DNA from 4 places in the Kosakonia sp. SMBL-WEM22 genome. Region 4 is predicted to be linked to each of the others. Evidence: predicted binding sites of a transcription regulator. Region 4 holds the regulator's gene; each other region holds the start of a gene.

Region 1 (7,300 bases), 2.0 Mb from region 4:
GGCGTTCAGCGCCAGAATATTGGTCTGGAATGCGATGCTATTGATGATGGCGGTGATATCGCCAATCTTCTTCGCACTATCGTCAATCTGCGACATCGTTTGTACCACCTGGCCGACAAGCGCTTCGCCGCGGCTGGCAATCTGTGTAGCATTAGCGGTCAACGCAGTGGCATGATGCGCATTATCGGCGTTGTGTTTAACCGTGGCGCTGAACTGCTCCATGCTGGCGGCGGTCTGCTCCAGCGCGGCGGCCTGCTGCTCGGTACGGGACGAAAGGTTGATGTTGCCGCTAACAATCTCGCCCGCGCCCTGGCGCACGGAGCTGCTCGCCTCCTGAATCTGCCCCACCATCTGGCGCAGTTGATCCTGCATGGTGTGCAGCGCATAGAAGAGGCTGCTGCGATCGCCCTCTTTCACCACAATAACGTTATCAAGTTTGCCTTCGGCGACCGCCAGCGCAATGCTGGCCCCTTCCAGCGGCTCGCCGCCAATCGGTTTCAACACTTTACGGCTAAAGACAAGCCCCAGCAGCGCGCTGACCAGCAGGATGCTGATGACGCCAAGGATCACGGCGTTAAGCAGTTGGCGGTTAGCGGCAGCCATCACCTGACTGACCGGCGCGACGATGCCGAGATACCAGTTATCGGTGCTATTACCGATAGTGACGGGCTGCCAGGTCACCAGCGCTTTCTCACCGAGGATCGGATCCTCCTGCTCCACCACACTCGAGGTAAAACCTTCGGTATTGCCAGGAAAGGGTTTGCTGGTCAGTTTCTTATCTGGGTAGGAGATCACTTTCCCGGAGGTAGAGAGCAGCATTGCATAACCACCGCCTTCCCACGGTTTGATCTGGTTCACTTTCTGCTGCAAAGAAGCCAGCGAAATATCGGAGGTGACCACCGCAGTGAGTTTGCCATCGTTGACGATCGGCGCGGCAACCGAGGTTAACAGCGTCGGCACGCCGTTATAGGCATAGCTATAGGGTTCGATCAGCGTATCTTTTTGCGTGCGTTGCGGCACCAGGTAGTAGTCACCCTGCCCCGGCGTAAAGATCGAGAGCAGCGGATGCATGGCGTATTTACCCGCAGGATCGCGATCGGCGAACACCGCATAGCGCCCTTTGGGAGCCTGATCCGGTTTACCAGCAAACTCCGCGTCACGCCCATCGAAGGCGTTCTCTTCAAAAATCACCGACACGGAGAGGTAGTCCGGGTTATCGCGCACCGCGTACTCGATTAACTTATTTCCCACGTTACGATCGGTAATCCCGGCCTGCGGCAGCGCAGCCAGGCTATGGCCGAGGTTATGCGCCACATCGCGCGCATAGTTCAGCTGTTGCTGAATGGTGAGCGCCTCACTGCGGGCGATTTTTTGCAGATATTGTTCGGCGAGGGCTTTTTGCTGATTGCTGGACTGCCAGCTCAGTACCCCGATGGTGACCACAAAACCGAGGGTGATGGTGATGGCGCCCGTCAGCAGCATCTGCGCGCGGGTGCTCATTTTTTTATTCACGAATTGTCTGGCCATTACGGCTCTCCTGGAGTCAGCCTTCTGTCATCAATGTTCCTTGCAGCATGCACTCCCTGTACCCATGCTATCGGCGTTTATTTTTTGATCTTTAATCGTTGAATATGGACATACAGGAGAGGGAAACACGCCCTTTCACCCACCATGACAGCAGGCTAACTTGGCGCTTAATGTAGCGATGGTTAACTTATCGGGCACTGTCACTTAAAGCAGAGTTTTCTACTGCGTGAAAGGCCGATAACTTTATTTACATAATGTGATAACGAAAACTGCCCCGGTGGAGAAACCGGGGCGAGAGGGATCAGCCGCGATCGTCTTTCGGGCCGAGGAAGTAGAAGCCAAACGGCAGCGAGCCGATGATGGTAAACATCAGGCTGTAAATCGCCACCCATGCGCCCTGCATGATAAACATTGAGGTGGTCCAGGAGGACATCGGCAGGTTGTATTGATCCTCAACGCCTTCGAAGGTCACTTTTGACACCACGCTTACGGCAATCAGGAAGACGACCAGCACCGCGCAGAGAAATTTTTTTCCGTCGCGGGTTCGTAATTTTTCCAGCATCTCACTCTCCTTTCATGTGGATTTTCTGTGCCGCGAGTGTAACCGATCTGCTGTTTAAATGTTGTGATTGAGCAAATAAAAGGCAACATGCCGGATAAGCTGAACGCCATCCGCCCTGCTGCCACTTGCGATTAAAAATCGTAGCTCATTGACACTTTCAGCTCGCGACCGCCGCCCCGGTAGATATAGGTGCCGTTATCTTCCACGCTTGCCCAGTACTTCTTGTTGGTGACGTTATCCAGCCCGACGCGCCACACCATCTCGTTGCGATCGGCATTCAAGCGCATGCGGTAGCGCGCACCCAGATCGAGAGTGGTGTAACTATCCAGCTTCTTGCTGTTCGCCGCGTTGGCATACTGCGATCCGGTGTGGTTAACTCGCGCCGTGGCCGTTAGCCCCTCAACGGCGGCGATGTCATACTCCGCGCCGAGTACCGAGTAGAAGCCCGCCACGCCAACCGGTTTATTCCCCTGATTGACGCCATCCTGCGTTTTGGTCATCTCAGCATCAATCCAGGTCGCGCTACCATTCAGGCGCAGGCCGAGCGTCGGCTCGCCAAACAGGCTCAGCTCAATACCACGGTTGCGCTGCTCGCCGCTCAGTTCATAAATATTGGTGCTGCTGTTCTGGATAGCCGACGGCTTCTTAATTTCAAACAGCGACAGCGTACCGCCGATGCGGCCAAAGTCCGTTTTTATCCCCACCTCATTCTGTTTCGAGTGGGCGATGCCGGTGGTTTGATACTGGTTAGCCGCCCCTTCCGGCGCGGTACTGCCTGGTTGCAGTGCTTCGGTGTGGTTGGCGTAGAGCGAGACCACTTCCCACGGTTTGTAGACCACGCCGTAGGTCGGCATCCAGCGATCTTCTATAAAGCGCCCGGTTCGGGTCTCCGCGCCGGTGGCATTGCTGTAGCTGTGTACCCATACTTTCTGGTAACGCGCGCCTGCGGTGAAGAGCAGCGTATCGTCAAGCACGCCAAGGGTATCGCTCAGTAGCCAGCCCTGGGTGCGGTTGCGCCCGGTGGTTAACGGATCGCTGTAGTTGCCGCCGGTCAGAGTGTAATCCGGCATCGGCACTGCGCTGTTGTTGTAGATATTGACCAGCGGATTCTTTGACGACATGCGCCAGGCGACCTTGTCCTGCTTGATGCTGGCGGAGTAACCGATATTGACCTTGTGCGACACGGGGCCGGTGTCGAAGTTGCCGCGCAGACCCGCCATACCGCTCCAGCTATCGCTGATACGATTCGTATCAAGGCGACCAATCGTCGCATCGCCCGCGGCGTTGATCAGCTTCGGTGTGCCGTAGACACCCTTCTCATGAGAGTGCTGACCGCCAAAGGCGGCGTAGCCCGTCCAGCTATCGGTAAAATCATACTCCGCGCGCGCAAGGCCAAACTCATTTTCAATATCGCTCCACGCCCATTTCTGGCTGGGATTTTTGCTGTTACCCGGCACGGCAGGCACGAAATCGATGTTGCTGATATTGACCCCCATCGAGCCGCCGTGGAAGGTCTTCTTCTGGTAGCCAACATCGAGGGAGCTGCGCAGGCGCTCACCGCGATAATCGAGGCCAATGGAGGCAGCGGTAGTGCGGCGTTTATCATCTTCAACCGTGGTTTCGCCTTCGCGATGCAGCAGGTTAACGCGCACCCCGACCTGGTTGTTATCGCCATAACGTCGTCCAACATCCAGCGAGCCGCCCACCTGCGAGCGCGATGCATAATCGACGCCGAGACGCGTCAGCGGCGTATCGTCAGCGTGCTTTGGCTCAAGGTTGATCATCCCGCCCACGCCGGAGGTGGCTGCGCCGTTCATTAACGCATTCGCCCCTTTGAAAACTTCCACCCGTTCAAGCATCTGCGTATCAACCACCTGGCGCGGCACTATACCTGCCAGGCCGCCCATTAACATGTCGTCGCCATCAAGTTTAAAACCGCGAATGCGGTAGGTTTCCGCCATATTGCCGTAGCCCTGACTGACCTGCACGCCGGCATCATTGCGCACCACATCGGCGATGGTTTTCGCCTGCTGATCCTGCACCAGCTTTGAGGTGAAGCCGATCACGTTAAACGGCACATCCATCGCCTTCTGTTCGCCGAGCATACCAAGCCGCCCGCCGTAGGCGACCTGACCATCAAGATAGGCCGGCACCAGCGCGTCGCCGCCGGGTTTGAAATCGCTACCGCTGGAGGACTGGACAATCAGCGTCTCCTCCTTCGTGTCGCTGGCGGGTGTTGCTGCCTGTGCGGCGTGCGTCGCCGCGCCAATCGCGAGCGCAAGCAAACTCTTGCGCAGAGGTGACCAGGTCTGTGTGCTGTTATTCATCATCGACTCATATCGAAGTGGAGAAAAAGGGCCGTTGCCGGGCCGGACTGATAGGGAGCTCAGCCTGCTGGCTGGTCGCCATTGCCTCTCCCCGCCTGCCTTTTCGCGTTTATTACCTGTATGCCCGGGCGGGTAATATCCAGACGTTGATGGTGCACTGCGCCTCGGCGGTGCCACCAAACATCAAAGAGAATGAGAAATATACTCATTAACTTTAATGTGGCAAGCATAATTAACCTTCACCGCTCTGCGTCGTTCTTAGCGCTAAAAGAAAAGTACTATCACTTACAAAATACAGGGTTGACCATGAAGATGATAAAGATTATCTTTCGCATTACCGAATAGTTGAGTGAATGACTCAGGTATTCGGTACGACATTGCTCACATTGCTTCCAGTATTTTTGCCCGCCGTTTGTGCGGGCTTTTTTTGCTTTTTTAGCTCCCCTTCCCTCCCGCTGCGCCGGGCATAATTAGTGATTCCCTTCCATACTCAAACAAACATTTGCGTAAGGAATGGTTATGTCTTTGCCCGATTTTCATGTCTCTGAGCCCTTTACCCTCGGCGTTGAACTGGAGCTGCAGGTGGTTAACCCACCAGGCTATGACTTGAGCCAGGACTCAACCCGGCTTATCGACGCCCTTCAACACCGCATCAGCGCCGGTGAGGTTAAGCACGACATCACCGAAAGCATGCTGGAGATTGCCACCGGCGTCTGTCGCGATATCCGCCAGGTTGCGCATCAATTTTCAGCGATGCACCACGCCATATTGCAAGCCGCAGGCGAGCACCATGTGCAGATTTGCGGCGGTGGCACCCACCCGTTTCAGAAGTGGCAACGTCAACAAATCTGCGCGGATGAGCGTTATGCCCGCACGTTGGAGATGTTCGGCTATCTGATGCAGCAGGCAACGGTGTTTGGTCAGCATGTGCATGTCGGCTGTACCAATGGCGACGATGCCATCTATCTGCTGCACGGGCTGTCGCGGTTTGTTCCGCACTTTATCGCCCTGAGCGCCAGCTCGCCCTATATTCAGGGCACCGATACGCAGTTTGCCTCTTCGCGCCTCAATATTTTCTCCTCTTTCCCGGATAACGGCCCCATGCCGTGGGTGGCGAACTGGCAGGAGTTTGAAGGGCTGTTTCGCCGCTTAAGCTACACCTCGATGATTGAGAGCATTAAAGATCTGCACTGGGATATCCGCCCAAGTCCCGGTTTCGGTACCGTCGAAGTGCGGGTGATGGATACGCCGCTGACTATTTCCCACGCTGTCAGCCTGGCGGGCTTTATTCAGGCGCTGTCGCACTGGCTGCTGGCAGAGCGTCCGTTTAAATTCCAGGAGCGAGACTACCTGCTCTATAAATTCAACCGTTTTCAGGCCTGCCGCTTCGGCCTTAAAGGGGTGATAACCGATGTGCATACCGGCGAACAGCGCACCATTGCTGATGATGTGTCGCACCTGCTGGAGAAGATTGCGCCGTGGGCCGACAAGCTTAATGCCAGCAGTGCGCTGGATGAAATTGCGGTCTGCGTTAAACGCGGCAAAAGCGAGGCGCAGCTGATGCGGGAATTTATTGCCGATGGCGGATCATTAATTGGCCTGATGAAAAAGCATACCGAAATTTGGGCTGCGGGCTAATCCCTCTATTAATTAGGGTTATTTTTTGCCGCAGGATATATTTCATCTGCGGCAAATCCTCGGTTGGTGGGTTCACAGGGATATTTCTTAAATAACTAATACTTAAGGAGTAGAGGCATTTCGAAGGAATTGATAAATATCAACAACCCCTGCATTAAAAATAAAGCGTCCGCGTAATCACTCCGATAACAAATATATACACGCGAACAAGGGGCCTTTTTATGAAGTGGATTTACCGTATCTCAATGAAGTCAAAACTGTTATTAGCTTTGCTGCCTCTGTTGTTTGCGCTTATCTGGCTTGCTGCCAGCGGCATCATGTCGCGCGTCGAGACTGGCCAGCAGATGCACACCATTATTTCGTTAACGACGCTGGCAAAAGATGCCGGTAGCGTCATTCATGAGTTGCAAAAAGAGCGCGGCTTAAGCGCAGGCTATATCGGTAGTAAAGGCCAGCAATTCAATAATGAGTTATCTGCGCAATATCCCGTCTCGACAAGAGCGCTGACACAATTAACCGAACTGCTCAATCAATTTCCGGAACAGGAAGCGAATAGCGATATTCGCCATGCACTGACGCAATTTCGCCAGCATCAGCAGGGTATTAATCTCTTTCGCGACCAGGTACGTGCATTAAGCGTTAACGGCTCCGATTCACTGGTCTGGTACAGCACCATTATTAATGACTTGTTGAATGTGGTGGGTGGTATTAGCCAGTTAACGGATAACGGCGAGATTGTTAACCAGCTGGCGGCCTACTACAGCGTGCTGAATACCAAAGAGCAGAGCGGTATTGAGCGCGCGCTGCTGTCGAACGTCTTCTCAGCCGACAGTTTTACCGAGGCGCAATTCCGCCAGCTAAATGAAGTGGTGGGTAAACAGGCTTCATGGCTGGCGGCGACCCACGCGTTTAGCTCCGCAGAGGTGAATGCGAAAATGAGCGCGCAGCTGAACTCACCGCAGGCGCTTAAAGCACTCGCCTTACGTCAGACCGCTATCGATCATGCGGCCACCGGCGGCTTTGGCGTCGCGCCCGCCGACTGGTTTAACGCGCAGACCGCGCGCATCAACACGCTGAGAGCCGTTGAAGAGGCTGCCTCTACTCACTTACTGGTTACCGCGCAGACGCTGGCCGATGAGGCCTGGCGCGAAGTCACCCTTTTCGCAGTGATAAGCGCGATTGCGCTTATCATCGCCCTTTTCTTTGCCGTGCTGGTCGCCAGCAGCATTCACCGTCAGTTGCAGCA
Region 2 (7,300 bases), 2.3 Mb from region 4:
CCAGATTGACCAGCATAATCATGCCGAAATGCACCGGATCGATACCCAGCGCATTGGTCACCGGCAGCAGCACCGGCGTCAGGATCAGGATCAGCGGCGCCATATCCATCAGCGTGCCGAGCAGCAGCAGCATGATGTTAATGCACATCAGGATCACATACTTGTTGTCGGAGAGCTGGGTAAACGCCTCGGTGATGCGGCCCGGCAGCTGCATATAAGTCATCACCGCGCCGAAAGCAGAGGCGAAGCCAATCAGGATCATCACGATGGTGACGGTTTTCACCGTGCGGTACATCAGCTTCGGCAGCTCGGACCATTTGTAGTCACGATAGATAAACATGGTGACGAAAAAAGCCCACAGACAGGCGATCGCCGCCGATTCGGTAGCGGTGAAGATCCCGGAGAGAATGCCGCCCATGATGATCACCACCGTCATCAGCCCCCACAGCGTATCGGCAAAGATCTTTAACGCCTGGCGAAACGGCACGCGCTCCCCTTTCGGATAGCCGCGCTTATGGGCAAAGACCACGCACATCACCATCAGGGTAAAACTGAGCAGCAGGCCAGGCAAAATCCCGGCGATAAACAGCGCGGCGATGGAGACGGTTCCGCCCGTCGCCAGCGAGTAGATCACCGAGTTGTGGCTGGGTGGCGTCAGGATCGCCTGCACCGATCCGCTGGCGGTAACGGCGGCAGCGAAATCGCGCGGGTAACCCTTTTTATCCATCTCCGGGATCATCACCGAGCCAATCGAGGCGGTATCTGCCACCGACGATCCCGAAATGGCACCAAAAAAGGTCGAAGCGACGATATTGACCAGCGACAGGCCGCCGCGGATAAAGCCGACAAAGATATAGGCAAAGTTGACCAGCCTGCGGGCAATGCCGCCCTCCGCCATAATCGCCCCGGCCAGAATAAAGAACGGGATCGCCAGCAGTGAGAATTTATTGACGCCGTTGGTCAACTGGATCATCACCGCTTCCAGGGGAATATCGATATACCACGCGCCGAGTACCGCGCTGATGCCGACCGCATAGGCGACCGGCACGCCAATCGCCAGCATAATGGCGAGCGTAAAGACCAGAATAAATGCATCCATAGAGGTTCCTTACCGGAGTCAGCTCGACGAGCCGAGCATCACCACCGGACGGTGGTACTGCGCGCCAAAAAGCATCTTCTCGACAATAAACAGAAGGGTGATCGCAGAGCCAATCGGCAGCGGTAAATAGCTCTCTCCGGCGGTAAAGAGCGGGAACTCCGCCACCGGCTGCTCCCACAATTCGGCACACAGCGTCGCGCTATACCAGAGAATGAAGAGGCTGATGGCCATCAGCATCAGATCCGCCAGCAGGAAACAGATCTTACGCAGCGGCTCGCTTAACCTGTCGGTCATCATGGTGACGGCGATATGCGATCCGGCGCGGTAGCTCACGGCAGCGCCGATAAAGGTAAAGGTCACCATGCAGATGATCGCCACCGGCTCCGGCCAGGAGAGCGCACTGTTCAACACATAGCGGGCAAAAATCCCCACGGGGATAATCGCCACCATCACTAACAGCGCAATACCCGCCACCCACATCGAGAGACGATAGAGAATATCCATTAACAACGAATAGCGTTCTGCCATAACGGTTTTCCCGGTAGAAGTCGCAAACGGGCAGGCGAAGCTGCCCGGCCAGCTTACTGCACGTCCTGAATCCGCTTAATCAGATCCTGGTGCGCGTTACCGTACTTATCGCGTACCGACTGCGTGGCATCGTAGAAAGCTTTGGTGTCGATGTCGTGGAACTGCACCCCGCCCGCCTTCATCGCCTGTAACGACTTCTCGTTATAGGCTTTCCACAGCTCGCGCTGCTCTGCCTGCGCCTCTTTCGCCAGCTTCAGGATCAGCTCCTGATCCTCTTTTTTCAGCTTGTCCCACTTAGCTTTTGAGAAGAGAAACAGCTCGGGAATGATGAAGTGTTTGCTCCAGGTGTAGTTCTTCACTACCGGCAAATAGTTGTGCGCCACAAAGGTCGGCGGGTTGTTCTCCGTGCCGTCAATCACCCCGGTTTGCATGCCGCTGAAGACTTCACTCACCCCCATCGCCACCGAGTTCGCCCCCATCGCTTTCAGGGTATCGAGGGCAATCGGGCTACCCTGCACGCGGATTTTCATCCCCTTCAAATCTTCCGCTTTCGTGACAGGCGCTTTGGTGATCAGGTTGCGCGTGCCGGCATCCATCCAGCCGAGGAAAATCAGCCGCGATTTGCTGCTGGCCGAGAGCCGGTTGCCAATCTCCTGGCCAATCATGCCGTCGAGCACTTTGTGCATATGATCTTCATCGCGAAAGATATAGGGCAGCGTGAAAACGTTAATCTCCGGCAATATCGCCGCCACAGGCGTCATTGAGACGCGAATGATGTCGATCGCGCCGATTTGCGCCTGCTCAATCACCTGCTTCTCATCGCCTAATACGCCGCCGGGAAAGGTTTTAATTTCCAGCCGGCCATCGGTGGCTTTACTTAATTTCTCACCCATATGTTTTACCGCCACGACATTGGGATAATCCGCCGGGTGAACATCGGCAGCGCGAAACGTTTGTGCGAGCGCGGTATGCGACATAAAGAGCAGAGCGGAACCGATCGAAAGAGTCAGAAAACGTTGTGCAGAGTTCATATTGCCGGATCTCCAGAGGTTTAATTTTTGGCACAGTCAAAACTGCCGCGAGCAGAGAGCGCGTGGCTGGGAATCAAGAGTGGTTATGGGTATGAGAACAGGTCAATCAGAAGAGTAGTGACTGGTGAGAATTTGCGCGACGATGGGGTTCACAAAAAAACATCAAATTCAGCACAGCGTTTCATTTTTGCAGCGTAGCTCTTTTTATTTTCATAAAAACCCCGGTTCAATGGCGTTTTTTTGCGATCTTTCTCCGGTTTCCGCGATCCTGACGTAAAAAATGGCGCATTGCGCGCCATCGTTTTTACCCCACCTGCACCGACAGCATGCTGATAGAAGCCATCTCCATCCCCTCAACGGGAATCGACAGCGGCTCGTTGCCATCCCATGCGCCAAGCACATAGAGCAGCGGCAGAAAGTGTTCCGGCGTTGGATTGGCGAGCGAACCGCTATCATGGTCGAGATAGTTGACCAGCGGGTGCTGCTCAACCGGCCCCTGCCACGTCAGGTTCTGCTTCACAAAATCGTTGAAAGCGACTGCCCATGGAAAAGGCGTGGTGTCACCGTGCCAGCGCGCCGTACGCAGGTTATGCACCACGTTGCCGCTGGCGACAATCATCACCCCTTCATCGCGCAGCGCAGCGAGCTTACGCCCCAACTCCATATGCCACGCTGCCGGTCTGGTGCTGTCGATACTGAGCTGCACCATGGGAATATCCGCATTGGGGTACATCTTGATCAGCACGCCCCAGGAGCCATGATCGAATCCCCAGGCTTCATGATCGAGCGTCACCGGCAGCGGGGAGAGTAGCTCCACCAGCCGCTGTGCCAGCGCGGGCGAACCGGGCGCGGGGTAATGCACGTCGTGCAGCGCCTGCGGAAAACCGCCGAAATCATGGATTGTTTGCGGTGTCTCCATCGCCGTTACGCCAGTACCGCGCGTAAACCAGTGCGCAGAGATCGCCACAATCGCTTTCGGACGCGGCAGCGTATCGCCCAGTTTCTTCCAGGCGCGGGTATAAACGTTATCCTGCAGCGCATTCATTGGGTTGCCGTGCCCCAGAAACAGCGCGGGCATACGAGGTGCAGACATGAGGATATCCTTACAGAAGATGCCAATATGATGAAAGCAGGTTACGCTTTTTCTCAGGGGGATGAACTCAGATAAGCATGATGAAGATCGTCAGTAATTTTGAATGTAAGTAATGCGTAAAATTGCCGTGGCTGCCTCGCTTTTCCGCAGGCGAAAACTTACATTAATGAGAATGATTATCATAAAGGAGCAATGTATGTCAGTCCCGTTGATTCTGACCATCCTGGCGGGCGCCGCCACGTTTATTGGCGCCATTCTGGGCGTTATCGGCCAGAAACCTTCCAATCGTGTACTGGCGTTTTCGCTCGGCTTTGCCGCCGGGATCATGCTGCTCATCTCGTTAATGGAGATGCTCCCCGCCGCGCTGGCAACCGAAAGTATGTCGCCGATGCTCGGTTACGGCATGTTTGTTGTTGGCCTGCTCGGCTATTTCGCGCTCGATCGCCTGCTGCCCCATGCCCATGCGCAGGATTTAATGCAGGGCTCACAGGAGGCATTGCCGCGCGGTATCCGTCGTACTGCTATTCTGCTGACGCTCGGTATAAGCCTGCACAACTTCCCGGAGGGGATCGCCACCTATGTCACCGCCAGCAACGATCTTGAGCTGGGCTTCGGCATCGCTTTTGCCGTGGCCTTACACAATATCCCTGAAGGGCTGGCGGTCGCAGGCCCGGTCTATGCGGCAACGGGCTCAAAACGCAGCGCGGTGATGTGGGCCGGTATTTCCGGTTTAGCGGAGATTCTGGGCGGCGTGCTGGCGTGGCTGATTCTCGGCAGCCTGGTCTCACCGGTGGTGATGGCGGCGATTATGGCAGCGGTCGCCGGGATTATGGTCGCGCTGTCGGTGGATGAGTTAATGCCGCTGGCAAAGGAGATCGATCCCAACAACAACCCAAGCTACGGCGTGCTGTGCGGCATGTCGGTGATGGGCTTAAGCCTGGTCGCCCTGCAGGCGATGGGCTTCGGCGGTTAACGGCTGCGCTATTTGGTCTGGCCTGCTCGCTGAAATCTTTTCAGCTCCGCCTGCGCGCGCTGATAGCCCTCGTAAACGGCATCGCGCTCGTGGCGGCAGGCCCTATAACGGCGTCTTAAGGTGTGAACATACCCAACCACCAGCACTACGACGAGCAGTAACCAATACCAGGAAATAAACACGGCGCCTCCGCAAATAAACCTTCGTAAAAATAATAGGTTAGCTGCGGCGTGTCCGTGCCGCAGCGACTACCACTTTATAAGTAGGAAGGGTTAATAGCAATGCGCAACGCCTGTAAGCACACCAAACTTTGACCTGGCGCAGGCAAAAAAAAATCCGACGCCGCTGGCATCGGATTTTCTCTGCTGAACGCTCGCCGTTAGCTGGCTTTGCGCTCCAGATCCTGGCGATAAGCCACCAGGTCTTCAATCGTTACGACGGCCATATTGTGCTGCTTCGCAAAGGCGATGCACTCCGGTGCGCGCGCCATCGAGCCATCATCATTGGTTAATTCGCACAGCACGCCGGCCGGTTTAAAGCCCGCCAGCGACACTAAGTCGATGGTCGCTTCGGTATGGCCGCCGCGGGTCAGTACGCCGCCCTTCTGCGCGCGCAGCGGGAAGACGTGGCCAGGACGGTGCAGGTCGGACGGTTTGGCATCGTCAGCAATCGCCGCGCGCACGGTGGTCAGGCGGTCAGCGGCGGAAACGCCGGTGGTCACGCCGTGTGCCGCTTCGATGGTGACGGTAAAACCGGTGCCGAAGGCGCTGGTGTTGTTCTCCACCATCATCGGCAGGTCGAGCTGCTTACGGCGTTCGTCGGTCAGGCAAAGGCAAACAATGCCGCTACCGTGACGGATGGTGAGCGCCATCTGCTCAACGGTCATGGTTTCGGCGGCGAAAATCATGTCGCCTTCGTTCTCACGGCTCTCATCATCAAGAACCATCACACCACGCCCTTCGCGCAGGGCGGCAAGCGCCTGTTCAACGCGATCGAAAGCGGTGCCAAAAGAGGAAAGTAGCGTCTGATTCATGGTAAAAGACCTCAATAAAGTTATGGTTACCAGAATCAGGGCAGTCTTAGGAGTGTCATTAAACGACCAAAAATAACGCGAGCGGGCACCTTTGCCCGGCAGAATCGTTACTCTCTCCCATCCGGACTTTAACCGTCGGCCCCGGAATTACACCGGATCTGCTGACCTTCAAACCGAAGTCTGAAGCGCTCGCGGGCTTTCAGCGTGCGCTGATTTACCGCCGGTGGGGAATTTCGCCCCGCCCTGAGAATAAGCGCGATAACTATAACGCCAATGATAACGACGGGCAATGCATAAGCTTCAAACAATTCTGGTTTATCACCTGCGGTTATCACACTACAATAATTAGCTGAGCCCATCCGAGCAGGGAACCGAAAATGATTGATCCGAAGAAAATTGAACAGATTGCACGACAGGTTCACGAATCCATGCCGAAAGGGATCCGTGAGCTTGGCGAAGACGTTGAGAAGAAGATTCGCCAGGCCTTGCAGGGGCAGTTAACCCGCCTTGATTTGGTCAGCCGGGAAGAGTTCGATGTGCAGACGCAGGTTCTGCTGCGCACCCGCGAAAAGCTGGCGCTGCTGGAGCAGCGTCTGAACGATCTGGAAAACCGCGGTTCGACCTCTGCCAGCACCCAACCGGCTCCCGCACCAGTTGTGTCCTCTGAGGTGACGGAGATAAAACCGGCACCGGCGATCCCGCCCGTGGACGATACGCCGTAATAAAAAACGGGCCGCAAGGCCCGTTCTGCTTTCCAGAGTTAAGCGCCGTTTACTGGCTGTTTTTCTGGATCTTTTTGATGATATTCGTCGTCGAGCAGCCATCTTCGAAGTTGAGCACCAGCACTTCACCGCCGTTCGCCCACACCTCTTCGCTGCCAGCGATTTGATCCGGCTTGTAATCTCCGCCTTTTACCAGTTTATCCGGCAGCACACCGGCAATCAGACGCTGCGGCGTATCCTCTTCAAACGACACCACCCAGTCCACGGCTTCCAGCGCGCTCAGCACAATCATGCGCTGCTCAAGCGGGTTGACCGGACGCGTCTCGCCTTTCAGGCGTTTGGTCGAAGCATCGCTGTTGACGGCAACAATCAGGCGGTCGCCAAGCTTGCGCGCATTCGCCAGGTAAGAGACATGCCCGGCGTGGAGGATGTCGAAGACACCGTTGGTCATCACCACTTTTTCACCGCGTTTACGCGCGGCGGCAACGGCCACTTTCAGCTCCTCTTCGCTCATCACGCCAAAGCCGGTTTCCGCGCGACCGCGCACGGCGTTCTCAAGCTCGATCGGCGAAACGGTTGAGGTGCCGAGTTTACCGACCACTACACCGGCGGCAGCATTGGCAAAGAAGCAGGCCTCCTCCAGCGAGTTACCCGCCGCAAGCGTAGCCGCCAGCACGCCAATCACCGTATCGCCTGCGCCCGTCACATCATAGACTTCCTGCGCCTGAGTCGGCATATGCAGCGGCGCTTTGCCCGGCTGCAGCAGCGTCATCCCCTGCTCGGAGCGGGTCACCAGCAGCGCAGAGAGGTCGTAATCGGCG
Region 3 (7,300 bases), 410 kb from region 4:
CCATCAAATCTGCACTATTCCGTAGGCCGGATAAGCGTGAGCGCCATCCGGCATTTTTATCCCTGCAAATCCCGACATTTCCACCGCTAATCCACGCCGTTGCTCACACCTTAAGCGAACAATCATCAGGGCTGAAAATCTGCTTGACCGCTTCAGCGCAACTCCCTATAGTAGCGCCCCGTTGCCCTCCTGTATGGCGGGTGGCAATACAATGTGGTGAGGTGTCCGAGTGGCTGAAGGAGCACGCCTGGAAAGTGTGTATACGGCAACGTATCGGGGGTTCGAATCCCCCCCTCACCGCCATTATTCGAAGAAGAGCTCGCATGAAAATGCGGGCTTTTTTTTCGCATATACCTCCGCGCCAGGGGGGATGAGAACCCCCGACCGGGGTTCGACAACGGGTGAAACCCGTTGGACAGACCACGAACGCAGTGAGCGGGCTGCCCGCAGGGCGAGCGAAGCGAGTCAATCCCCCCCTCACCGCCATTATTCGAAGAAGAGCTCGCATGAAAATGCGGGCTTTTTTTTCGCATATACCTCCGCGCCAGGGGGGATGAGAACTCCCGACCGGGGTTCGACAACGGGTGAAACCCGTTGGACAGACCACGAACGCAGTGAGCGGGCTGCCCGCAGGGCGAGCGAAGCGAGTCAAGCCCCCCCGGCGCACGCATCGGCACCTGAGCCAGTGCCTGATGGCGGCTACGCCTTATCAGGCCTACGCGCCTGAGCCAACACCGTGCCATATCCAAATGCCTGATGGCGGCTACGCCTTATCAGGCCTACGCGTCTGGGCCAACACCATACCATGTCCAAATGCCTGATGGCGGCTACGCCTTATCAGGCCTACACGCCAGGCGTACGAGATCGCGCTTTCCCTGCCCCACAAAAAATAAAACCCGGTTTCCCGGGTTTTAACGCTAACTGGATCTTGCGCACCGCTTAATCGTAGGCTTTCAACGTGCGCTGGCAGAGGGCGGAGCGTACGCAGTCGTCTTTATTAAAGCGCACCACACCAATCATCTCGTCCTCTTCAAAACGTGCCAGCGCATCGCTCAGCCCCGATTTAACACCGGAGGGCAGATCGCACTGGGTGATATCGCCGTTGACAATCACGGTCACGTTTTCCCCGAGGCGCGTTAAAAACATCTTCATTTGCGCAGCGGTGACATTCTGGGCCTCGTCAAGAATGACCACCGCATTTTCAAACGTACGTCCGCGCATATAGGCGAACGGCGCGATCTCTACCTTGCCAATTTCCGGGCGCAGGCAGTATTGCATAAAGGACGCACCAAGACGTTTCAACAGCACGTCATAGACGGGCCGGAAATAGGGTGCGAACTTCTCCGAGATATCGCCGGGTAAGAAGCCGAGATCTTCATCAGCTTGCAGGACCGGCCGGGTCACGATAATCCGCTCCACGTCCTTATGGATCAGAGCCTCTGCAGCTTTCGCCGCGCTAATCCACGTTTTCCCACAACCCGCTTCGCCAGTGGCGAAAATCAACTGCTTCGTCTCAATCGCATGTAAATAATGCGCCTGAGCCTCATTGCGGGCAGCAATCGGAGAGTTATCACGGCAATCCCGCGCCATGCCAATTGCTTCTACACCACTCATCTGCACAAGCGAGGTGACCGACTCTTCTTCACGCTGTTTATGGCTACGTGAATCACGTCTCAGCACGCGTTTCGCTTCACGACGAGCTTTGATCACTGCTTTCTGTCTTCCCATGGATAGCACCTTGAGTTGTTGGTTTACATCACACGCATCGAAATCGACGCGATTATGCGCACGAACGTCTGAGGGTTGGCTTCCTTGTAAGCCATGGCTTGCCTTTGAAAATGACATGGCGCAACGAACAGCAAAACCGTCTGCCACATCGTCAGAAGGAGTTAAAAAACAGCAGGAGGAGAAATCAGGGGCGAAAAAGTCGTTGCCGGAGATGCGCTCCCCGGGCCGGGTTTTGCGAGGTCGTTTTGTCTGTCCACTACAGCACTTTACCATCCGCGATCTCCAGAAGACTTCATCACCGCAGGGATAACCGAATGAACTGCTCTTCTAAAGCGTAGCATCAATGCAACAATTTTTTTACTAAACATTAACAGCTACGCACTCTGCGTCGTTTCACAGAGTCTCTTCGATGAATATTACAGAAATATAACAGATACTTTGTAATACATTAAAATTATGCGTGGATGGCAGAAAAAGTATGTCAAATTGCTACAGATAACAGAATATCCTGCCCGGGCGGGCAGGATAGGATCTTCACGCTTCGAGCAGAGACTGGGCAAGATAGCCTTGGGTTGACTTCACGCCGGGTAACGCGAAGAAGAAACCGCCGCCGATGGGCCGGATATACTCCTCCAGCGCTTCACCATTGAGCCGCTTCTGTACGGTCAGGAAGCCCTTCTCCAGATCGTGCTGGTAACAGACAAACAGCAGGCCCATATCCAGTTGACCAGCGTTGGTAACGCCCAGGGAGTAACTGTAACCCCGGCGCATCATCAGGTTCGCCTGCGTCTCTTTCGTACGCGGGTTTGCCAGGCGGATATGGCTGTCGAGAGCGATAACATTGCCCTCGGGATCGCTGGCGTAATCGGGCACATCGTGCTCATGCTGCATACCGAGCGGCGCGCCGCTCTGCTTATCTCGCCCGAAGATGGTCTGCTGCTCTTTCAGCGGTGTGCGATCCCAGAACTCAACGCGGAACTGGATAATGCGCACCGCCTGATAGCTGCCGCCAACCGCCCATGCCGGCTCATCCTGATCGCTGGTCACCCAGACGATCTCATTCATCAGCGGCGCATTGCTGCTGTCGGGGTTTGCCGTGCCATCCTTAAAGCCGAGCAGATTTACCGGCGTCTCTTTCCCCCGGCTGCGCGCAGCGTGGTCTGAGATAAACCCTTCCCGCTTCCAGCGCACGCTGAGCAGATCCGGCGTGTGTTTAATCACATCGCGTAGCGCGTGAATCACCGTATCCTGCGTGTTAGCGCAGATCTGCAGCAGCAGATCGCCATGACAGAGCGCGGCATCAAGAGAGTCGTTAGGAAAACGCATCATCTTCTGCAGCTTCTTGGTTTTCTGCGCCGAGAGACCAAAGCGCTCATCAAACAGCGCAGAACCAACCGAGACCGTCATCGTTAGGTTATCCGGGGCGATAAACGGCCCGAGAATGCCGGAATCCATCGGCGGCAGGCGCGGGTTTGGCGTTTCCGGTGCCGGGCCGCCCGTCGTCAGGAAGGCAATTCGTTCGGTGAGCAGGCGAAACAGACGGATAAGATCGGCTTTATCCGTCGCCAGCACATCAAACGCCACCAGCATCATCGAGGCCTGCTGCGGCGTTAAGATGCCCGCCTGATGCTCACCATAGAACGGCTGCTTTTCCATACGCGAATCGGGCGAAAGGGTTCCCGGCGCGCTTTGCGGTTTCGCCGCATGCGCCACCGGACAACCGCCAGCGAGAGCAAGCGCGCCACCCAGTGCGCCCATCCCTTTTAATAACCGACGCCGCGAAGGTTCGCTGACGTCGTTTTCATCATGCTGCTTCATGATTAATCCAGCCCAAGTACGCCGCGCAGCTGCGCCAGATCTTCCGCCAGGGTGGTGATTGGCCCCTTCAGCGCATTACGATCGGCATCGGTCAGCTTGTCATAGGTCTCAAAGCCCGTTTTAGTGCGGTACTTCGCTAAAATGGTATTCACTTTCTTAAAGTTGGCATCCACTTTCGTAAGCAGCGCGCCGTTCTCTTTTTGCAGCTGCGGACGCAGCAGGTCAACGATCTTCTGCGCGCCTTCGATATTGGCCTGGAAATCCCACAGGTCGGTATGGCTGTAACGATCCTCTTCACCGCTGATTTTGCTCGCCGCCACCTCTTCAATCAGCCCAGCTGCACCGCCGACCACTTTTGACGGCGGGAAGGCCAGTTCATTAATGCGGGTTTGCAGTTCAAGCACATCGTGATTGAGCTTATCGGCGTAGCTCTCCATGCCTTTGATGCTGTTATCGCCAAACAGTGCCTTCTCCAGGCGATGGAAACCGGTGAATTTCGGATCGGCGGCCTTCTGCTCGTAATCATCTTCACGGGCATCGATGCTGCCATCGAGATCGGAGAAGAGCTCAGCAATGGGCTCAATACGCTCGTAGTGCTGGCGCGTCGGGGCGTAGAGCGATTTCGCTTTTTCGATATCGCCCGCTTTCACCGCATCGGTAAAGGCTTTGGTGCCGGTGACCAGCTGCGCGGTTTCGCCAACGACATAGGCTTTATAGGCGGTGATCGCCTCGCCAAGGCTCAGCAGCGCATCCCCTTTCGCCGCATCCGCCGTCGCTTCCCCTTTGACCACCAGTTTGCCTTTCGGGTTGGTTAACAGGCCGCAGGTCATCTCATACTCGCCCGGCTGCAGGTTGGCGGTGAGCTTCTGGCTGAAGCCCGGCGCAATGTTTTCGCGCTCTTCAACCACCATCACGCCTTTAAGGATCTCCCACTCCAGCGCTTTCTGGCTGTGGTTGAGGATCACAAACTGTGTTTTGCCCGCGTTGACCGTCAGGTTCATCGGTTCGCATTGCTTATCTGTCACCGTCACTTTTACCTGCGGCACATCCGCTGCCTGTGCCCCAAACGCACACGCCATCAGCGCGGCGACCCCGATTTGTACTGCGCTACGTCGAAAAAGAGTTGCCATGATCCTTCCCTTTAATAAGTGTGTTGTAACTAAGAATTGTTATGGAGACTTATGGTGCCGCTCGTGATGGCTGCGCGCCGGCGCGCGGCGGTAAAACAAACAGCACCAGCGCCGGGATTAAATAGAGGAAGTAGACAGCCACTTCGCTGACACTTGGCGTCTCCTGGTAACCAAAAATGCCCTCCAGCAGTGTGCCGGTCAGCGAATGGGTGGTCAGCACGTTGCTTAAATCAAAGGCCACATCCTGGAAGTGGTTCCACAAGCCCGCTTCGTGGAAAGCGCGGATCGCACCGGCGGCAAGACCGGCGGCGACAAAGAGGATAAACAGGCTGGTCCATTTGAAAAACGCACCGAGATTTAGGCGCACGCCCCCCCAATAGAGCAGAAAACCGAGCACTACGGCGGTAGCGAGGCCCAGCACAGCGCCGAGTGGCGGCCAGATGCCAACATCTTGCTGAAACGCTGCCAGCAGGAAGAAGACTGACTCCAGCCCTTCGCGGGCGACGGCGAAAAAGACCATCAGGATCAGCGCCCAGCCGTGGTTATTACTGCGCGCCAGCGCACTATCGACGGCCTGCTCCAGCTGCACTTTGACGTTGCGCGACACACGGCGCATCCAGAAAACCATCCAGGTAAGGATCACCACGGCTATTGCCGCGACAATGCCTTCGAATAGCTCCTGCTCTCTTTGCGGAAACTCGCCGGTGGTTTCATTAATGGCGATGCCAAGCCCGAGGCAGAGCGCGGCAGCGAGAAAAACACCGACCCACATCACGCTTATCCAGCGCCCGCGTTGGGTGCGTTTCAGGTAGCTGGCGATCAGGCTGACAATCAGGGCCGCTTCAAGGCCCTCACGCAACATAATGAGGAATGGGACAAACATAGAACCGCCCTTGTGTTATGCACCGTCAAAGGTTGCAAAGAAAGGTAAATTGCATTGATAGTGATTATCATTACGCAAGAAAGAAACTCAAGCGAAAAATATGTTGAGAATGATAACCGGATGTAACCGGCTAGCAGGCTAACGAATCTCTTATTCGTCTTATGCAGAAGCCGTTGAAAAGCAGAAAAAAGTTAGCTAACGAAGCATTATCTTTCTGTTTACCGCCCCTCACGCCTGTGGCTAAATAAACGCCCGTTTCGTTTACCTGGCTACACCCAACTATGCTCAATTTTTTACATTTCCTGCTGGCGCTGGGGGTGATCCTCGCGCTGGCCTGGCTGGTGAGTTTTGACCGCAAGCGCATTCCGTTTCGTTTCATCCTGCAACTGATTGTGATTGAACTGGCACTGGCCTGGTTCTTTTTGCACGCCCAGAGCGGATTAACGCTGATTAAATATGTCTCCGGCTTCTTTGAAATGCTGCTGAAATTCGCCGCCGAAGGGACCGGCTTCGTCTTTGGCGGCATGAGCGAAAAAGGGCTGGCGTTTATTTTCCTCGGCGTCCTCTGCCCTATCGTCTTTATCTCGGCGCTGATTGGCATTTTGCAGCACTGGCGCATTCTGCCAATCTTTATTCGTCTGATTGGCACGCTGCTCTCGAAGCTTAACGGCATGGGCAAGCTGGAGTCCTTCAACGCCGTTAGCTCGCTGATCCTCGGCCAGTCGGAGAACTTCATTGCCTATAAAGGTATTCTGGCGGATCTCTCCTCACGCCGGATGTTCACCATGGCGGCGACGGCGATGTCGACGGTATCGCTGTCGATTGTCGGTGCCTATATGACGATGCTTGATGCGAAATATGTGGTCGCGGCGCTGCTGCTCAATATGTTCAGCACCTTTATCATTCTGTCGGTGATCAACCCGTCGCGCGGGCAGGAGGAAGCGGAGATCAAGCTGGCGAAGCTCCACGAATCGCAAAGCTTCTTCGAGATGCTTGGGGAATACATTCTCGCGGGCTTTAAAGTGGCGATGATAATCCTGGCGATGCTGATTGGCTTTATCGCGCTGATCAGCGCCGTTAACGCCCTCTTCTCAGCGCTGTTTGGCATTAGCTTTCAGCAACTGCTCGGCTATGTCTTCTACCCGTTCGCGTGGCTGATTGGCATCCCGTTGAGCGATGCGCTCTCGGCAGGCAGCATTATGGCAACTAAGCTGGTGGCGAATGAGTTTGTGGCGATGATTGAGCTGCAAAAGGTTGCCCCGCAGATGAGCCCGCGCGGGCTGGGCATTCTTTCGGTCTTCCTGGTCTCCTTCGCTAACTTTGCCTCCATCGGCATCGTCGCGGGTGCCATCAAGGGGCTGAACGAGCAGCAGGGTAATGCGGTTTCGCGTTTCGGCCTGCGGCTGGTGTATGGCGCGACGCTGGTGAGCCTGCTCTCCGCAGCGTTTGCCGGTGTGGTGCTCTAAGGTGTGATTTCCCTCTCCCATTGCGGGAGAGGGACGCTGTCAGAACTGTACGCAGACCGATTGATCGACGCGCATCACCGACTCCTGGGCGAAACGCGATTTGTAAATCCCGCGCAGGTCATCAATATTTTTATCACTTTGCGCGTCCGCGGCGTGAATCAGCATCAGCGCTTTACTCGGCTCCCGCGCCACTTTGCCATCATTGCCAAGCCACTGGCCGCGCGCGTCAAACACCGTTAACCCCTCACGAAAACGCGGCGTTACATCGCCATCGA
Region 4 (7,300 bases):
TCTCGCTCAGTTCGTGACGCCGCTCGGCGAGCAATGGAAGCGGACACCGGACGATAACAATATCCTGATGACCGCCGAAGCGCGCTTTGCGCAAAACAGCGATATCAAAGCCATGAATCTCGCCTCGCTACGTGGGCAGATTGTGCCGACGCCGCGCGAGGTAAAAGTTTACACTCGGGATATCGATCTCAGCCAGGGGGTGAAACTCGACCTCTCCGCGCTACTGCCCGATGCGCAAAACGCTATCAAGGCGCGCTTCGGCATGCTCGGCGTGGAAGAGGGGCGTTATCCGCTACGTACAGAAATTATCCGCAAAGCGTTCAAGGGTGAGGAGGCGATCAACGGTGCCTATCAGCTGCGTATCAGCGACAAAGAGGCGGTGGTGATCGGTTTTGATCAGAGCGGCGTGTTCTATGGCCTGCAATCTCTGCTTTCTCTTCTTCCCGCCCAGGGGCCGATAACGCTCCCTGCGCTGACAGCAAAAGATGCACCGCGCTTCGACTACCGCGGTATTCATCTGGATGTTGGACGCAACTTCCACAGCAAAGCGGCGGTGCTGCGCCTGCTGGATCAGATGGCGGCTTACAAACTGAATAAATTCCACTTCCATCTGACGGACGATGAAGGGTGGCGCATTGAAATCCCGGGGCTGCCGGAGCTGACCGATATTGGCAGCCAGCGCTGCCACGATTTGAGCGAGAAGCAGTGCCTGCTGCCGCAGCTGGGATCCGGGCCTAATCGTGATAATAACGGCAGTGGTTTCTTTACCCGCGCTGACTATATCGAGATCCTTAAATACGCCAAAGCTCGTCATATTGAGGTGATCCCGGAGATCGACATGCCGGCGCATGCGCGCGCAGCGGTCATCTCAATGGAGGCGCGTTACCATCGCCTGATAAAAGAGGGCAAAGAGGAGCGTGAGGCGAGCCGCTACCGCCTGCTGGATCCGACTGATACCTCTGTTACCGCTGGCGTACAGTTCTATGACCGCACCGGCTACCTCAATCCGTGCCTGGACTCCTCGCGCAACTTTGTCGATAAGGTGATGGGCGAAATTCAGCAGATGCACCGGGAAGCAGGTCTGCCGTTGCACACATGGCACTTTGGTGGCGATGAGGCGAAAAATATCTATCTTGGCGCAGGCTATACGGATGTAAAAGATCCGCAGCCGGGTAAAGGCATTATCGATCAGAGCAAGCAGGATAAGCCGTGGGCCAAGTCCGGGGCCTGCCAGGCGATGATCAAAGCCGGGAAAGTGAGCGATGTTGAACACCTCTCCAGCTACTTTGGCGCAGAGGTGAGCAAGCTGGTTAAGGCGCACGGCATTGATGTGATGCAGGCCTGGCAGGATGGGCTGAAAGATGCCAAAGACGCCTCGGGGTTTGCCACCAAAAACGTCAATGTTAACTTCTGGGATGCGCTTTACTGGGGCGGTTTCGACTCCGTTAACGACTGGGCGAATAAGGGTTTCCGCGTGGTAGTTTCCAATCCGGACTATCTCTATCTCGACTTCCCGAGCGAAGTTCACCCGGCGGAAAGCGGCTACTACTGGGGAACGCGTTTTAGCGACGAGCGCAAGATCTTCAGCTTTGCGCCGGACAACATGCCGCAGAATGCAGAAACGTCGGTCGATCGTGATGGCAACACTTTCAGCGCCAAATCAGACAAGCCGTGGCCGGGTGCCTACGGGCTTTCCGCCGAGCTGTGGAGCGAAGTGGTGCGCACGGATGAGCAGATGGAGTATATGATCTATCCCCGTCTGGTTGCCGTTGCGGAGCGGGCATGGCATCGCGCAAGCTGGGAGCAGGATTATCAGGCCAGCCGCGAATATAAAGGCGGCGAGACGCAGTGGGTCGATCAGAAGGCGCTTATGGCTGACTGGCAGCGTTTTGCCAATCTGCTGGGACATCGCGAGCTGGCGAAGCTGGATAAAGCTGGCATCCAGTATCGTCTGCCGGTACCAGGGGCGCGAATTGTTGACGGTGTGCTGGAGGTGAACACCCGCTTCCCGGGGCTGGTGGTAGAGTACTCCCTCGATCGCGGCAAAACATGGCAGCGCTACGAAACAGCTTCCCGTCCACAGCTTAAAGGAGAAATTCAGGTGCGTACCGCAAGCCCGGATGGCAAGCGCGTCAGCCGTGTCGATATGCTGAAAGGCTGATTGCTTTTCTGCCCGAGCGGTGCAGCCATTTGATGCGCCGCTCATCCTGCAGGCATAAAAAAAGCCAACCTGGCGGTTGGCTTTTAACGTTAGAAGAGCTTATTTAGCGTCGTGCGCATGTTCATCTTCACGGCAGTCGCCTTCAGCGCAGTGACCGTAAAGATAGAGGCTGTGGTTCGTCAGGCGAATACCGTGTTGAGCGGCAATTTCGCGCTGGCGTAATTCGATGGAATCATCACTGAATTCGATAACTTTACCGCAGTCGAGGCAGATAAGGTGATCGTGGTGATGCTGCTGCGTCAGTTCGAAAACAGACTTGCCGCCTTCGAAATTGTGACGGGTGACGATCCCGGCGTCATCAAACTGGTTCAGCACACGGTATACCGTTGCCAGACCAATCTCTTCACCCATGTCGATCAGACGCTTATAAAGATCTTCCGCACTGACATGATGGTTATCCGGCTCCTGAAGCACTTCCAGAATCTTTAAACGTGGAAGCGTGACTTTCAGGCCGGCCTTCTTTAATGCGGTATTGTTGTCAGTCATGCGGAATCTGTCCTGTTGCTATACGATTCACTTCCTTCGCGGAAGTTATAAGGAATGCACCCGGGCGAATGCGTATCATTATAGAACTGCCATGTATAAATGAAAACTGCAAGCCCTCAAGTAAAGTAAGCTTTTAAAACGTGGTATCGCCGACAACTCCCGTCCAGGCGTACCGCGTTAAGCAGGGCTTATTGTACAGGGATGAGTAGGAAAGTTAAAAAAATGTAGCAATTATTTCGATTGCTTTTACCTATTGATACGGCGCAACCGGCAGATTGCGCCATAAAAATCAGGCATTCAGGATTTCATCCAGATGCAGCTCTTCAGAAACCTGCTTCACCCAGTTTTGCACGCGCTCGGCGGTCAGTTCCGGCTGGCGGTCTTCATCAATTGCCAGACCAACAAAATGATCGTCATCGGCCAGACCTTTTGAGGCTTCGAAATGGTAGCCGGCAGTTGGCCAGTGACCCACGATTGTTGCGCCGCGCGGTTCAATAATGTCGCGAATGGTGCCCAGCGCATCACAGAAGTACTCAGCGTAATCCTCCTGGTCGCCGCAGCCGAACAGCGCCACTAACTTACCATTAAAATCAATCTCTTCCAGCGTCGGGAAAAAGTCATCCCAGTCGCACTGCGCTTCACCGTAATACCAGGTCGGAATGCCGAGCAACAGGATGTCATACCCTTCGATATCTTCCTTACTGCTCTTGGCAATGTCATGAACATCGGCGACGTCTTTACCAAGCTGGCTCTGGATCATTTTGGCGATGTTTTCGGTGTTACCGGTGTCGCTGCCGAAGAAAATGCCTGTAATTGCCATGAGTAAAATAACCTCTTGAATCTTAATGAGTATAGGGGGAGCGCTAAGCCCACAGATAAGGGCAATCATAGCAGAACAGAGAAGAACGCGGAAACTGCTATTGCCGCGGACTGCACTGTATGCCACATGAAAAGGGGTATTTAATCAGGATTCAGAAGATTCGCTATCCGCGCAGAGCTTTAAGCTGCGTCAGCAGCATCTCTTCAATAAGTTCGCTGCGGCTGATCTCGCGCACATCGGCCAGTTCGTTCAGCGCTTCCACCGCATCCGCATTCAGTTTCAGTTCGACGCGCTTAAGCCCACGAACCTTATCGCGTTTGAGCTGGTTGCGTTTATTAATGCGCAACTGTTCATCGCGCGAGAGCGGGTTGGTCTTCGGCCGTCCCGGGCGACGCTCATTCGCGAAGAGATCTAGTGTCGTACGGTCCGTTTGTTCTTTAGCCATGATATGAATACTACGGGAAAACACGCAATCGGGCCGCTGCCCGGGCTGAATAGCGCGCCATCATACAACACCTGCACCAGCACGCCAACGACCGGGCGCGTTGAAACGACCGGTCGCCGCCTTTTTAAACAGTTAGGCTATTCGGCCAGATAGCGGCGGATAGCCCGCAGCACCGCGTCAGGTTTTTCTGCATGCACCCAATGCCCGGCACCGGCAATGACATACGCTCGCGCCTTTGGAAATTGCGCCAGCAGCGCATCGCGGTAAGTATCGGTTACGTAAGAGGAGTTGCCGCCGCAGACGAAGAGGGCGGGTTTATCCCACGCCGGAATGGTCTCCCAGCCAACGATATTGGCGTATTGATCCCACAGCACCGGCACGTTAAAGCGCCACTCGCCGTCAACGAAGGATTTCAATAAAAACTGAACCACGCCTTCTTCATCAAGCTGCTCGCGCATCAGCGCCGCCGCCTGCTGGCGCGACGAAACGTTCGCTTCGCTCACCGCATTGATGGCGGCAAAGATCTCATCGTGACGGCGCACCTTATAATCCACAGGCGCCATATCAATCGCCACCAGGCGATCGATGCGTTCCGGCGCCAGTGCCGTGAGCGCCATCACCGCTTTGCCGCCCATGGAGTGGCCGATAAAGGTCGCTTTTTCAATTTGATGGGCATCCAGCGTATCAAGCAGATCCTGCGCCATCGCCGGATAGGTCATCTCGGGCGAGCGGGGCGATGCGCCGTGGTTGCGCATATCCACCTGCAGCACATCGTGATCCTGCACGAGGTCACGGGCGAGCACGCCAAGGTTATCGAGGCTGCCGAAAAGGCCGTGAACCAGCACAATCGGAGAATTGTTGTGCGGATGTTGTGCAGTTTGCGCGCGCGTGTTCAATTTCATGGCAAAGTTCTTTTTTTCACTCCAACGGGTTAGGTTATTATGGTGAACATTCTGCCGCCCGGCTGCAAGGCTAAGCATTACTCTGAGTTTTGCCGCCATCCTGGGGTGTACCTATCCGCTGTTGGGATTTCACTTTATAATCCCAATACTTGTATTCAGATTTTATATAGCACTGGATTAAGATGAAAACGATTGAAGTTGATGATGAGCTCTACAGTTACATTGCCAGCCATACTAAGCACATTGGCGAGAGCGCATCCGAGATTTTACGGCGTATGCTGAAGTTCTCCGCCGCATCATCGTCTCCCTCTGCAGCGCCCGCCGCGCCGGTGAAAGAGACACGCGCCGCAAGCGTTGTCGAAGAGGTCAAACCGGCCAACACCACACGGGATAAGGTCCGCGCTGTTCGCGAGCTTCTGCTCTCCGACGAATACGCCGAGCAGAAAAAAGCGGTTAATCGCTTTCTGCTAATCCTGTCTACACTCTATTCACTCGATGAGAAAGGGTTTACGGAATCCACTGAATCTCTGCACGGTCGCACACGCGTATACTTTGCCGCTGATGAGCGCACCCTGCTGCAGAACGGCAACCAGACCAAGCCGAAGCAAGTGCCGAACACCCCTTACTGGGTCATCACTAACACGAATACGGGCCGTAAATGCAGCATGATCGAGCACATCATGCAATCAATGCAGTTCCCGGCGGAGCTGATTGAGAAAGTTTGCGGCACAATTTAATCCTTGCATTAAAAGGACGAAGCAATGGCAAACCATCCGCGCGCGGGCCAGCCTGCGCAACAGGGCGATTTGATTAACGTCGCGCAGCTGACTGCGCAGTACTACGTGTTGAAACCGGAAGTTGGCAATGCTGACCATGCGGTGAAATTTGGTACCTCAGGTCACCGTGGTAGCGCATGGCGCCACAGCTTTAACGAACCACATATTCTCGCTATCGCCCAAGCGATCGCCGAAGAGCGTGCGAAAAACGGCATCACCGGGCCGTGCTATGTTGGTAAAGACACCCATGCTCTCTCTGAGCCGGCGTTTATCTCCGTGCTGGAAGTGTTGGCTGCCAACGGCGTCGATATCATCGTGCAGGAAAATAACGGCTTTACGCCGACGCCTGCTATCTCCAACGCCATCCTTGTGCACAACAAAAATGGCGGCGCGCAGGCGGATGGCATCGTGATTACGCCGTCCCACAACCCGCCGGAAGATGGCGGCATCAAATACAACCCGCCAAACGGCGGCCCGGCAGACACCAACGTCACCAAAGTGGTGGAAGATCGCGCTAACGCGCTGCTGGCTGACGGTCTGAAAGGCGTAAAACGCATCTCTCTGGATGCGGCGATGGCTTCCGGTCACGTCACTGAAAAAGATCTGGTTCAGCCATTTATTGAAGGGCTGGCGGAGATCGTCGATATGGCGGCGATCCAGAAAGCGGGCCTGAAACTGGGCGTCGATCCGCTGGGCGGCTCTGGTATTGAGTACTGGAAACGTATCGCCGAGCACTACAAGCTCGATCTCACCATCGTTAATGATGAAGTCGACCAGACTTTCCGCTTTATGCATCTCGATAAAGATGGCGCGATCCGCATGGACTGCTCCTCCGAGTGTGCAATGGCTGGTCTGCTGGCGCTGCGCGATAAGTTTGACCTGGCGTTTGCCAACGACCCGGATTACGACCGCCACGGCATCGTCACGCCGGCTGGCCTGATGAACCCGAACCACTACCTGGCGGTCGCGATCAACTATCTGTTCCAGCATCGTCCGCAGTGGGGCAAAGATGTCGCAGTTGGTAAGACGCTGGTCTCCTCGGCGATGATCGACCGCGTGGTTAACGACCTTGGCCGTAAGCTGGTGGAAGTGCCGGTCGGCTTTAAGTGGTTTGTGGATGGCCTGCACGACGGCAGCTTCGGCTTCGGCGGTGAAGAGAGCGCGGGCGCGTCCTTCCTGCGCTTCGACGGCACGCCGTGGTCCACGGATAAAGACGGCATCATCATGTGCCTGCTGGCGGCGGAGATCACGGCGGTAACCGGTAAAAACCCGCAGCAGCACTATGACGAACTGGCTGCCCGCTTTGGCGCGCCGAGCTACAACCGTCTGCAGGCTGCGGCCTCTTCTGCACAGAAAGCGGCGCTCTCTAAGCTCTCGCCTGAGATGGTGAGCGCCAGCACGCTGGCAGGGGATGCGATCACCGCTCGCCTGACTGCGGCACCGGGTAACGGCGCGTCGATTGGCGGCCTGAAAGTGATGACCGACAACGGCTGGTTTGCCGCGCGTCCGTCCGGTACCGAAGACGCTTACAAAATTTATTGCGAAAGCTTCCTCGGCGACGAACACCGTAAGCTGATTGAGAAAGAAGCGGTGGAAATTGTCAGCGAAGTGCTGAAAAACGCGTAAATCGCGGCACAGTAAAAAGGCTCC

What was found. The regulator Fur, encoded in region 4, represses iron uptake genes when iron is present. The targets are predictions, from matches to a motif close to ATAATAATGAGAACNACTATCAA.
Region 1: a site for Fur is predicted at 4,603-4,625, ahead of HF650_RS16995 (TonB-dependent siderophore receptor). Genes of this name have one in related genera too.
Region 2: a site for Fur is predicted at 3,912-3,934, ahead of zupT (zinc transporter ZupT). Genes of this name have one in related genera too.
Region 3: a site for Fur is predicted at 5,614-5,636, ahead of efeU (iron uptake transporter permease EfeU). Genes of this name have one in related genera too.

The regions. Positions count from the first base shown of each region.
Region 1 covers NZ_CP051488.1:3,540,957-3,548,256, forward strand. The annotation lists gene HF650_RS16985 (methyl-accepting chemotaxis protein) at 1-1,527, opposite strand, end outside; gene HF650_RS16990 (DUF2534 family protein) at 1,829-2,089, opposite strand; gene HF650_RS16995 (TonB-dependent siderophore receptor) at 2,221-4,416, opposite strand; gene HF650_RS17000 (YbdK family carboxylate-amine ligase) at 4,936-6,054, shown strand; gene HF650_RS17005 (methyl-accepting chemotaxis protein) at 6,276-7,300, shown strand, end outside.
Region 2 covers NZ_CP051488.1:4,289,102-4,296,401, forward strand. The annotation lists gene HF650_RS20575 (TRAP transporter large permease) at 1-1,099, opposite strand, end outside; gene HF650_RS20580 (TRAP transporter small permease) at 1,118-1,627, opposite strand; gene HF650_RS20585 (TRAP transporter substrate-binding protein) at 1,681-2,658, opposite strand; gene HF650_RS20590 (hypothetical protein) at 2,808-2,957, opposite strand; gene ygiD (4,5-DOPA dioxygenase extradiol) at 2,963-3,751, opposite strand; gene zupT (zinc transporter ZupT) at 3,948-4,724, shown strand; gene ribB (3,4-dihydroxy-2-butanone-4-phosphate synthase) at 5,104-5,757, opposite strand; FMN riboswitch at 5,863-6,012, opposite strand; gene HF650_RS20610 (accessory factor UbiK family protein) at 6,135-6,479, shown strand; gene hldE (bifunctional D-glycero-beta-D-manno-heptose-7-phosphate kinase/D-glycero-beta-D-manno-heptose 1-phosphate adenylyltransferase HldE) at 6,529-7,300, opposite strand, start outside.
Region 3 covers NZ_CP051488.1:1,915,561-1,922,860, reverse strand. The annotation lists tRNA gene HF650_RS09055 (tRNA-Ser) at 216-303, shown strand; gene phoH (phosphate starvation-inducible protein PhoH) at 940-1,728, opposite strand; gene efeB (iron uptake transporter deferrochelatase/peroxidase subunit) at 2,263-3,546, opposite strand; gene efeO (iron uptake system protein EfeO) at 3,549-4,676, opposite strand; gene efeU (iron uptake transporter permease EfeU) at 4,726-5,559, opposite strand; gene HF650_RS09030 (nucleoside transporter C-terminal domain-containing protein) at 5,841-7,025, shown strand; gene HF650_RS09025 (DUF3574 domain-containing protein) at 7,065-7,300, opposite strand, start outside.
Region 4 covers NZ_CP051488.1:1,502,176-1,509,475, forward strand. The annotation lists gene HF650_RS07180 (beta-N-acetylhexosaminidase) at 1-2,161, shown strand, start outside; gene fur (ferric iron uptake transcriptional regulator) at 2,261-2,707, opposite strand; gene fldA (flavodoxin FldA) at 2,997-3,527, opposite strand; gene ybfE (LexA regulated protein) at 3,691-3,972, opposite strand; gene ybfF (esterase) at 4,110-4,874, opposite strand; gene seqA (replication initiation negative regulator SeqA) at 5,057-5,611, shown strand; gene pgm (phosphoglucomutase (alpha-D-glucose-1,6-bisphosphate-dependent)) at 5,636-7,276, shown strand.